3 regions of the Marinobacter sp. B-21 genome follow, and region 1 is predicted to be linked to each of the others. Evidence: predicted binding sites of a transcription regulator. Region 1 holds the regulator's gene; each other region holds the start of a gene.
The links. The regulator LexA, encoded in region 1, represses DNA repair genes until DNA is damaged. The targets are predictions, from matches to a motif close to CTGTNTNNNNANACAG.
Positions count from the first base shown of each region.

Region 1 (3,277 bases):
CGGTTCCAGCTCTCCAGCCTCCAGGGCAGCCATCAGAGGCTCAACTGCAGGCTGAACCTTGTTGTTCAGCTGTGCCAGTGCGTCCCAGTCCCTGTCCGCCAGCGCGCGACCGAGATCTGCCATCAGCCGGTCCAGGTGTTCCAGTTGAGCCTGAGGATCTGCCATTGAATTCTCCTTTCAAATCAACGTCGCGCCAGGCCGTCGGTGCAGTACCGCTCCGCCTTGAGGTGGTAAGTCGTTTCCATGGTAGTCCAGAATACCGGCTCACGGTAATAACTGATATTGTAAATCCTCTCTGCGACCCTTTGCGACCACCCTTTGCGCTACCCTTTGCGAAAGACAGCTGCAGAAATTTTCTGTCAGAAATGGTATAGTGGCGGATTAATTTTCCGGGGTTAAGCCCAGGTTCCGGGATTGCAGGTGTTTCATGGCCTCACAATGGCATTCACTGGTTTCGCAGAAACTGTTCCTTGCCCGGACATTGCTCGGTCAACTTGACCGTGCAACGGCCCGGAATGAGGAACACGCACCCAACGAAGCAGAGCAGGCGTTACGTCGCGAAGCGGCGATACAGGGGGCCACGGAGTTACTCTTGAGGTCCAGACGCCTGCTGCTGGTAATGATTGCCCGGCTATACCAGAAAAAGTCTGAAGAGCCTTCAACACTGGACGAGCTGGCCAAGGCAATCGGAGAGGAGCCCAGCGAAGTAAACCGGCTGCGGGCGATTGAGCACAGAGCCGGAAGCTGGTGGAACCATCTGGATCAGCTGGAAATGGCCCAGAGCCGGCCGCCGGCAACCCGAAAAACGGTCAGTACGGAAAATGTCATTGCGGTATCCGCCGACTCAGGTCCGGACCGGTCTGCCCCGGCGTTGCTGAACACACTCAATGCCGTCAAACACTTTGCCGACGATCTGGAAGAACAGCATAGCGAGTGGTAAGTGCATAAGGCTGTCCATTATCCGGATCCCAACAACTGAAAGGTTTACTGAATGTCACCATCGTTTTTTGAAATTGTACAACTGACCAATGGCGACTATGCCCTGCGCCGCATCGACGACGACAGTGCGCCGCTGGTAAAGATCTCGTTCTCGGAAGAAGCGCGGGAAATGATGGAAGACCGCGACCTGTCCGTTGCCAAGGCGATGATCGCCGCGGGTATTGAAGCTGTCGGCAATGTTGCACACGATATCGACTGGGAAGACGACGAACTGGACGCCCCGGACGCCCAGCCCTCCTACACCCTGCACTGAGCGATTAACGCTGCCTTAACACCACACCGTGACTGTTACCCTGTGCGGACGCCTTTTGCAGGGAATTGAAGGCGACACGGCCCAGTTTCCGGGTCCACATGACAACCGCATGGCAAGTACCTGCGCTCAGGGCGCGCTCAGCCAGTTCCTGCGCAGGGTATTCCGTGGTTGAGCGGAGCACCAGCAGCTCTCCGGCAATAATCCCGTGCATCGTCTGCCATTTGCTGACCAGAGCTTGAGGTGGGTCAATCCACGCCAGCCAGCGGTTCTCCTGGTTCAATTGAGTCAGCATAGGCAGCAGCAACTGGAAGTTTTCCACCTGCCCCTGCGGCAGGATAATTTCAGTCACATTTCCGGCAGCAGGCGCTTCCGTGGCGTCCGGGGTGCGTCGGGCGCGAATGACGGAACGCCGCTCGCCGGCGGCCGCTGCCGGCACTGAACAGGACAGAGCGTTGTGTTGGTATGCCAGATTCTGGTTAAAGCTCAGTTGTTCCATAATTCACCCGTTTCTCAATAAATCCGTGGTTATCCGGCCTGATCAGTGAAGATCAGAGCGACGGATAACACCCACACCCAGACCTTCAATGAACAGTTCCTGTTCTTTCAGGTCTACTTCGATGGGCGCAAACTCGTCATTCTCGGCGATCAGGTAGACTTTCGGGCCTTCCTTGCGAAAACGCTTAACCGTGACTTCATCACCCACCCGGGCAACGACCACCTGGCCGTTATGGACATCCTGGGTGCTGTGAACCGCCAGCAGATCGCCGTCCAGAATACCAATGTCCTTCATGCTCATACCCCGTACCCGGAGCAGGTAATCAGCCGGTGGTGAAAAGAACTCCGGCCGAAGGGTGCAGTGATCCTCAATGTGCTCCTGCGCCAGTATCGGACTGCCGGCGGCCACTTGACCAATCACCGGCAAACCCAGATCCTCTTCTGCCTCGGGCAGACGGATGCCCCGGCTTGCCCCGGGCACCATTTCAATGGCGCCCTTGCGGGCCAGCGCCCGCAGGTGCTCTTCGGCGGCATTGGCTGAACGAAAACCCAGCTCGGCCGCAATTTCTGCCCGGGTGGGCGGATAGCCGGTCTCGTCAACGTATCGGCGGATGATGTCCAGTACCTGGGACTGCCTTGCTGTAAGCTTCATTGAGCGACTCCGCTTGATCAGGGCCGGTATTTCGGTTTTGAAAGAGGGGTGCCCCGTGGGGCGCCGGCCAACCTGTTTTTATATACAGTCATTTGACTATATACAGTGTTTTATCCAGTGTAAAGTCGACACCCTGATTTTCTTGCCAGTGCTTAAGGATGACGATCAATGCCGGTGTGATATGGTGGGGCCATGACTCACTACCTACCAGGGAGCACCATGACACGGACCAAGGCCTGCAGGATGCCCGATGTTCTGAAAACCGCGGATGGAAAGGAGCGCAGGGTTGGCGTTGAAATTGAAATGTCCGGTCTGGGCTACGACGAACTGGTGGCTCTTGCCGCAAAGCTTCTGGGAGGAACACCGGTCCTCCGGTCGCGGTACGTGACAACACTGAAGACAGAGCTGGGTGAATTCACGATTGAACTGGATTCCGCCCCCATCAAGGAGCTTGATCTGGCCGATGAGCGGCTTCCCCGTTCGATTCGGGAACTGGGCGGCCAGGCCATGGATGTGATCGATGCCGCCGCGGAACGGATCGTGCCACTGGAAATCATCAGCCCGCCGCTGCCATTTACCAGTCTGGAAACGGTCGAATCTCTGGTCGATAATCTCCGCGAGGCCGGCGCCCTTGGCAGCCGTGAGGCGATCTACTTCGCCTTCGGCCTCCAGCTCAATCCCGAGCTGCCGGACCTCAGGCCGGCAACGCTGGTGCGTTATTTCCAGGCCTTCACCCTGCTGTACGACTGGCTCAAGGCCAGGCACCAGCTTGATGTCAGCCGCAAGTTCACGACCTATATCGAACCCTGGCACAGCCGATATACCGAACTGCTCATGGAAGACGACTACCAGCCGGAACTGCCGCAGTTGATGGACGA
Region 1 is NZ_JBSXNZ010000088.1:355,050-358,326, forward strand. It holds gene fliT (flagellar protein FliT) at 1-165, opposite strand, end outside; gene AC13C0_RS19780 (DUF6586 family protein) at 428-940, shown strand; gene AC13C0_RS19785 (hypothetical protein) at 992-1,252, shown strand; gene AC13C0_RS19790 (cell division inhibitor SulA) at 1,257-1,748, opposite strand; gene lexA (transcriptional repressor LexA) at 1,791-2,399, opposite strand; gene AC13C0_RS19800 (amidoligase family protein) at 2,619-3,277, shown strand, end outside.

Region 2 (3,277 bases), on a different contig from region 1:
CGTCAGTCTGCTGGCTGCTGGACAGCTCAATCTTGGCCTTCTCGCCAGCCTCCTTCAGACGCTGCATCGCCAGGGAATCACCACGCAGATCGATGCCACTGTCTTTCTTGAACTGGTCTGCCAGGAATTCAATGATTTTCAGGTCGAAGTCTTCACCACCCAGGAAGGTGTCACCGTTGGTGGCAAGAACCTCAAACTGGTGCTCACCGTCCACGTCCGCGATCTCGATGATGGACAGATCGAAGGTACCACCACCCAGGTCGTAAACTGCGATGGTGCGATCGCCGCTCTTCTTGTCCATGCCATAGGCCAGGGCAGCCGCGGTCGGCTCGTTAATGATACGCTTCACATCCAGACCGGCAATCTTGCCCGCATCTTTGGTGGCCTGGCGCTGGCTGTCGTTAAAGTACGCCGGAACGGTAATAACCGCTTCCGTTACCTTCTCGCCCAGGTAGTCTTCCGCAGTCTTCTTCATCTTCTTCAGAACTTCTGCAGACACCTGCGGCGGCGCCATTTTCTCGCCCTTAACTTCTACCCAGGCGTCACCATTGTCCGCCTTGGCAATCTTGTACGGCACCATTTTGATGTCTTTCTGAACCACGTCGTCTTCAAAACGACGACCGATCAGACGCTTGATGGCGTACAGGGTGTTGTTCGGGTTGGTGACCGCCTGGCGCTTGGCTGACTGGCCAACCAGGGTTTCACCATCGTCGGTGTAGGCGATGATGGACGGGGTGGTGCGATCACCCTCGGCGTTTTCAATAACCTTGACCTTGTCGCCATCCATGATGGCTACACAGGAGTTGGTCGTTCCCAGATCTATACCGATAATCTTGCTCATTGAGTCACTCCAATTCTTCTGAATGCTTTCCCGGAGGCCCGGCCTCCGCTGTCGCTATTTAATGGCTATATTGGCGCTTTAATCGGCTTTTCAAGCCTGCTCATCAATTTTTGGTGCATCTTCTGCTTTGGCGACGACCACCATGGCCGGACGTACCACACGGCCATTCAACAGATACCCTTTCTGCACTACGGCCACCACGCTGTTGGGTTCGGCGTCCGGGGCCGGCACCATGGACATGGCCTCGTGTTGCCGGGGGTCGAACGGTTCGCCCACCGGGTTAACCGGCTCAACATTGAATTTTTTCAGGCTGGACATGAACAGGCTCAGCGTCATTTCCACGCCTTCCCGAATGGAAGCCACCAGCTCGCCGGACTCTTCCTGGCCTTCGGTGCTCTCAACCGCCTTTTCCAGGCTGTCTGCAACCGGCAACAGCTCCTTGACGAACTTCTCCAGGGCAAACTTGTGGGCTTTCTCCACATCGATCTCGGCACGACGGCGCACGTTCTGCATCTCGGCCTGGGAGCGCAGCATCTGCTCCTGGAACTCCTGAACCTGAGCCTTCAGCGCATCCACCTCAGACGTTTCGCCTTCGGTGGAATCCTCTTCAGCCGTCCGGGCTTCCTCTTTGGCAGCCTCAAGGGCTTCGTTCAGCTCCTCGTGCTCGTTGCGGTTCTCATCAGTGCTCATGGCTACTCCTGCTTGGTCTTCAGCGGCCTTCTTTTCTGTGGCCGGTTGAACATGGGCTCCGGCCGCAGCGCGCCGGAAAAATGTCGTTGCGAACGGATATGGGGCCCCGCTTTCAGGTTTCAACCACCGGCGCCTGCATTCCTGAAGAAAATCACATCACAGGTTTGCAAACAGGAAAAACCCTGTATATATTCACAGTTACTGTATGTATTCACAGCATCGAACAGTAATATAAGACTGCTCAACCGGTTTTCAGAAAGTCGCGGAGGTTATCTGCATGCTTACCCAGCTCACGGTTTCCAACTACGCCATCGCCGAACGGGTGGAACTCCAGTTCAGCAAAGGCATGACTGCTCTTACCGGCGAGACCGGCGCCGGCAAATCCATCGTGCTGGATGCCCTGGGCCTGGCCATGGGCGGCCGTGCGGATGCCGGCGCAGTTCGCCACGGAGCCAAGCGCGCGGACATCACGGCCACATTTGATGTATCCACCATCCCCGAGGCAACCGAGTGGCTCGCAGAGCATGAGCTGGATGATGAAAATGACTGTATACTTCGCCGCGTTATCAGCAAAGACGGCCGTTCCCGCGCCTATATCAATGGCCAGCCCTGCCCGCTGAATCACCTCAAGGAACTTGGCGGCGTGCTGATGGACATCCACAGCCAGCACCAGCACCAGTCCCTGCTGCGCAAGGAAACACACCGCAAACTGGTGGATGAGTTTGCCGGCGCCGAGGCCCTGGCCGCCGATACCCGGGAGGCGTGGAAAACCTGGAACCAGATCCGCCAGCGCCTGATCGAACGGCAGCAAAACGCCGATGAAGCGGAAGCCAAGCTTCAGTTGCTGCGTTACCAGGTGGAAGAACTGGACCGCCTGGCACTGGAAAGTGGCGAGCAGGAGCAGCTGGAACAGGAACAGGCACAGCTGAGCCAGGCGGACACGGTTCTGCACAACAGCCATCAGGCTGCCCTGCTGTGCACGGAAGACGAGACCAGCGCCGCCGATCTGGTCCGCCAGGCCCTGCAGCAGCTGGAACAGCTTCCGGTAGACGTGCCGGCACTGGCCGACACCATCCAGATGCTGAACGAGGCCCAGATCCAGATCAGCGAAGCCGGCGACAACCTGCGCCACTTTGTCGAGGATTACGAGGCGGATCCTGCCAGGCTGGCAGAAGTGGAAGAACGGCTGAGCGCCATCTACCAGATGGCGCGGAAGCACCGGATTACCCCGGAAGAGTTGCCGGAACTGCACCAGCGCCTGAGCGCCGAACTGGCCGAACTGGAAGGGGGAGAAGGCAGCCTGGAACAGCTGGAAGCGGAACTGGCCAGCCAGCGCAGCCGGTTCGATGCGCTGGCTGGCCAACTGTCGGAGGCACGCGCCAAGGCTGGCGCCGAGCTTGACCAGCGCGTAGCCGCAGAGCTCGGCCAGCTGAGCATGCCCAACATGCAGTTCATCACCCATCTGAACCGCAACACCGGCGAAGAACCTGCGGCCCACGGTCTGGAGGAGATTGAATTTCTGGTCAGCGCCAACCCCGGGCAACCGGCACGACCACTGGCCAAGGTTGCCTCCGGCGGCGAGCTGTCACGTATCAGTCTCGCGATTCAGGTGGTGGTCGCCCAGACCTCAACCACACCGACCCTGGTCTTTGACGAAGTGGATGTCGGTATCGGCGGCGGCACTGCCGAAGTGGTTGGCCGGCTGCTGCGCACACTGGGGAGCAATGGTCAGGTGCTTTGTGTCAC
Region 2 is NZ_JBSXNZ010000051.1:11,210-14,486, forward strand. It holds gene dnaK (molecular chaperone DnaK) at 1-841, opposite strand, end outside; gene grpE (nucleotide exchange factor GrpE) at 932-1,531, opposite strand; gene recN (DNA repair protein RecN) at 1,809-3,277, shown strand, end outside.
Region 2: the regulator LexA is predicted to act here: its motif matches at 1,714-1,729, upstream of recN (DNA repair protein RecN).

Region 3 (3,277 bases), on a different contig from region 1:
ACTGTTCCCGGTGGTTATAGATGGCCACCAGCAGGTTGTCCCGGCGGTCTTCGAGGTAGGCATCGTCACTCAGGGTGCCCGGTGTAACGATCCTTACCACCTGTCGGTCGACCGGTCCCTTGCTGGTGGCCGGGTCGCCAATCTGTTCGCAGATGGCGATGGATTGACCTGCCCGGACCAGGCGGGCAATGTAGCCTTCAGACGAGTGATAAGGAATGCCCGCCATGGGGATCGGGTTGCCCCCGGACTGGCCTCGGGCGGTCAGGGTAATGTCCATCAGCCCGGCCGCTTTCTTGGCGTCTTCGTAGAAGAGCTCGTAGAAATCCCCCATGCGGTAGAACACCAGTTCATTGGGGTGCTGGCCCTTGATCTTCAGGTACTGCTGCATCATGGGGGTGTGCTTGGAAAGATCGGTCTGAGCTGCTGACATGGACGGGTCCGGATTGCCTTGCTTTGGATGAAGGCGTGAATTGTAAGAAAATAACGGCCGTGATGAAACGAAGGAGGTCATTATGCTGGCCAGCGATTACAAATTGGAAGAGGCGGGTAACCGCCTCGGTGAACGGCTGCTGGAACTGGAGCGTACTGTTGCAACGGCCGAAAGCTGCACGGGTGGCTGGGTTACCAAGGTGCTGACTGACCGGGCCGGCTCCTCAGCCTATGTGCTGGGTGGTCTGGTAACCTATGGCAACGAGGTCAAGCAGGCCCTGCTGGGGGTCACCCGGAAGTCCCTGGACGAACACGGTGCTGTCAGCGAGCCGGTGGTGCGGGAGATGGTTGCCGGTGCCCTGGCGGCCACTGGCGCAGGTGTGGCTGTTGCCATCAGTGGCGTGGCTGGCCCCGGGGGGGGAGGCGAGGACAAGCCCGTTGGTACCGTCTGGTTTGCCTGGGGCAGTACCCCGGCTGACACTGTGGCGGTGGTCAGGCACTTTGAGGGTGACCGGGACCAGGTCAGGCGACAGGCAGTTCTCTTTGCCCTTCAGGGGGTTAACGGGTTTTTGGATGAGCTTTGACGGCTTTCACATCAAGAGGGGTTGGTCTCCTTTGCCGGTTATGTTTTAATACTGTTCAAATATACAGGGAATTGGCTGGTTACACTGTACGGATTCCCGATTCACTATTACGCTGCCGGAGTCCTCACGGCTCCGGTGGCCAGGGCGACAGAGGGTTTTGCACTGATGGAAGACAACCGCAAGAAAGCATTGAGCGCAGCACTTGGCCAGATTGAGCGCCAGTTCGGCAAGGGCGCCGTGATGAAAATGGGCGACCAGCCCCGTGAAGCCATTCCTGCGGTCTCCACCGGCTCCCTTGGGCTGGATGTTGCCCTGGGTATTGGCGGCCTGCCTTACGGTCGTATCTGTGAGATCTACGGTCCGGAAAGTTCCGGTAAAACCACATTGACCCTGCAGGTGATTGCCGAGGCCCAAAAGGCCGGTAAAACCTGTGCCTTCGTGGATGCTGAGCATGCCCTGGACCCGATCTACGCCGAAAAGCTGGGTGTCAACGTAAACGAGCTGCTGGTGTCCCAGCCGGATACCGGTGAACAGGCGCTGGAAATCTGCGATATGCTGGTTCGCTCCAACGCGGTAGACGTGATCATCGTCGACTCCGTTGCCGCCCTGACGCCGAAAGCGGAAATCGAAGGTGAAATGGGCGATAGCCACGTCGGCCTTCAGGCACGGCTGATGTCCCAAGCGCTGCGTAAACTGACAGGTAACGTCAAGCATGCCAACTGTCTGTTGATCTTCATCAACCAGATCCGTATGAAAATCGGTGTTATGTTCGGTAGCCCCGAAACCACCACCGGCGGCAACGCCCTGAAGTTTTACTCCTCCGTGCGTCTGGATATCCGCCGCATTGGCTCGGTAAAAGACGGCGATGAAGTGGTAGGCAATGAGACCCGGGTGAAAGTGGTCAAGAACAAGGTGTCACCGCCGTTCAAGCAGGCTGAATTCCAGATCATGTACGGCAAGGGCATTTACCACATGGCCGAAGTGCTCGATATGGGCGTGAAAGAAGGCTTTGTTGACAAGTCCGGCGCCTGGTATGCCTACAAGGGTGACAAGATCGGCCAGGGTAAGGCTAACGCCTGCAAGTTCCTGGAAGAAAACCTGGATATTGCCAACGAAATCGAAGCTGCGGTGCGTGATAAGCTGATGCCGAAGCCGGTCTCCAGGAAAGAAGCCGTTGAGGCACCGGCGGAAGCCAGCGGCGAATTGCTCTAAGCATCTTCGGGGGAGGTATGGATAGCAAAAAGAAACTGCTCATTGTTGCCCATGCGCCTTCCCCGAATACCCTCAAACTGAGGGAAGCTGTGGAGCAGGGTGCTTGCCATGAAAACGTCGGGAACGTTGAAGTAACAGTCCTTGCTCCCCTGGATGCCGGCCCTGAGGATGTTCTTGCCTGCGACGCGATCATCCTGGGTACCACCGAAAACCTCGGGTACATGAGCGGGGCTTTGAAGGACTTCTTTGATCGCAGCTACTACCCCTGCCTGGAGAAAACCCAGGGTTTGCCCTTTGCCTACTACATTCGGGCTGGTCACGACGGCACCGGTACCAACCGGGCGATCGAAAGTATCACTACCGGGTTGCGCTGGAAACGGATTCAGGACCCTCTGATCTGCCGGGGCGAATACCGGAATGAGTTCGAGGAACAGTGCCGGGAGCTGGGCACGTATGTGGCTGCCAGCCTGGATGCCGGGCTTGTCTGACGACGCGGAAATGGCTTAGCTGGCGAACCGGTTATAGAAGCCTTCGATTCGTGACAGGGCGTTGTCCACCGCTCGTGAATACCCTTTCTTGTCCCGGCAGTAGCTGAACTGCACGCTGATGCGATAACCGGTCTGAAACGGCTGGCAGTCCACCACCCGGGCGCATACCCTCGATTCACTGATGTACTTGCCGTCAAAATCCATGGATAGCCGGGCGCCCGGATCCACTGGCCTGGGGCACAGTATTGCCATGCCGTAGCGGTTAAGATCCAGACAGGTGGCGGGTGTGGCGGGCTTGCCACGGCTAAAAAAGCCGCGCTCCCGAAGTTGAACCTTCAGGCAGGAAGCGGGATAACGATCCTTGATTCTGCGATCTGCGGAATCACTGGTCATACGCTGGCATCCGTTGCGTGCATTGTATTTTTTGCCGGGAGATGAAGTGTAGTTCCGGAACAACTGCCTGAAAAATGAACGCTGGCAAAACTGTGAACTGACTAACAAATTCCTGTGCATTGTGCGCAACCCCAGAAATCTGCTCGCTGAACGCGACATGGCCGACTGCAG
Region 3 is NZ_JBSXNZ010000081.1:83,366-86,642, reverse strand. It holds gene mutS (DNA mismatch repair protein MutS) at 1-430, opposite strand, end outside; gene AC13C0_RS13780 (nicotinamide-nucleotide amidohydrolase family protein) at 513-1,013, shown strand; gene recA (recombinase RecA) at 1,179-2,225, shown strand; gene AC13C0_RS13770 (flavodoxin family protein) at 2,243-2,713, shown strand; gene AC13C0_RS13765 (PilZ domain-containing protein) at 2,729-3,106, opposite strand.
Region 3: the regulator LexA is predicted to act here: its motif matches at 1,065-1,080, upstream of recA (recombinase RecA).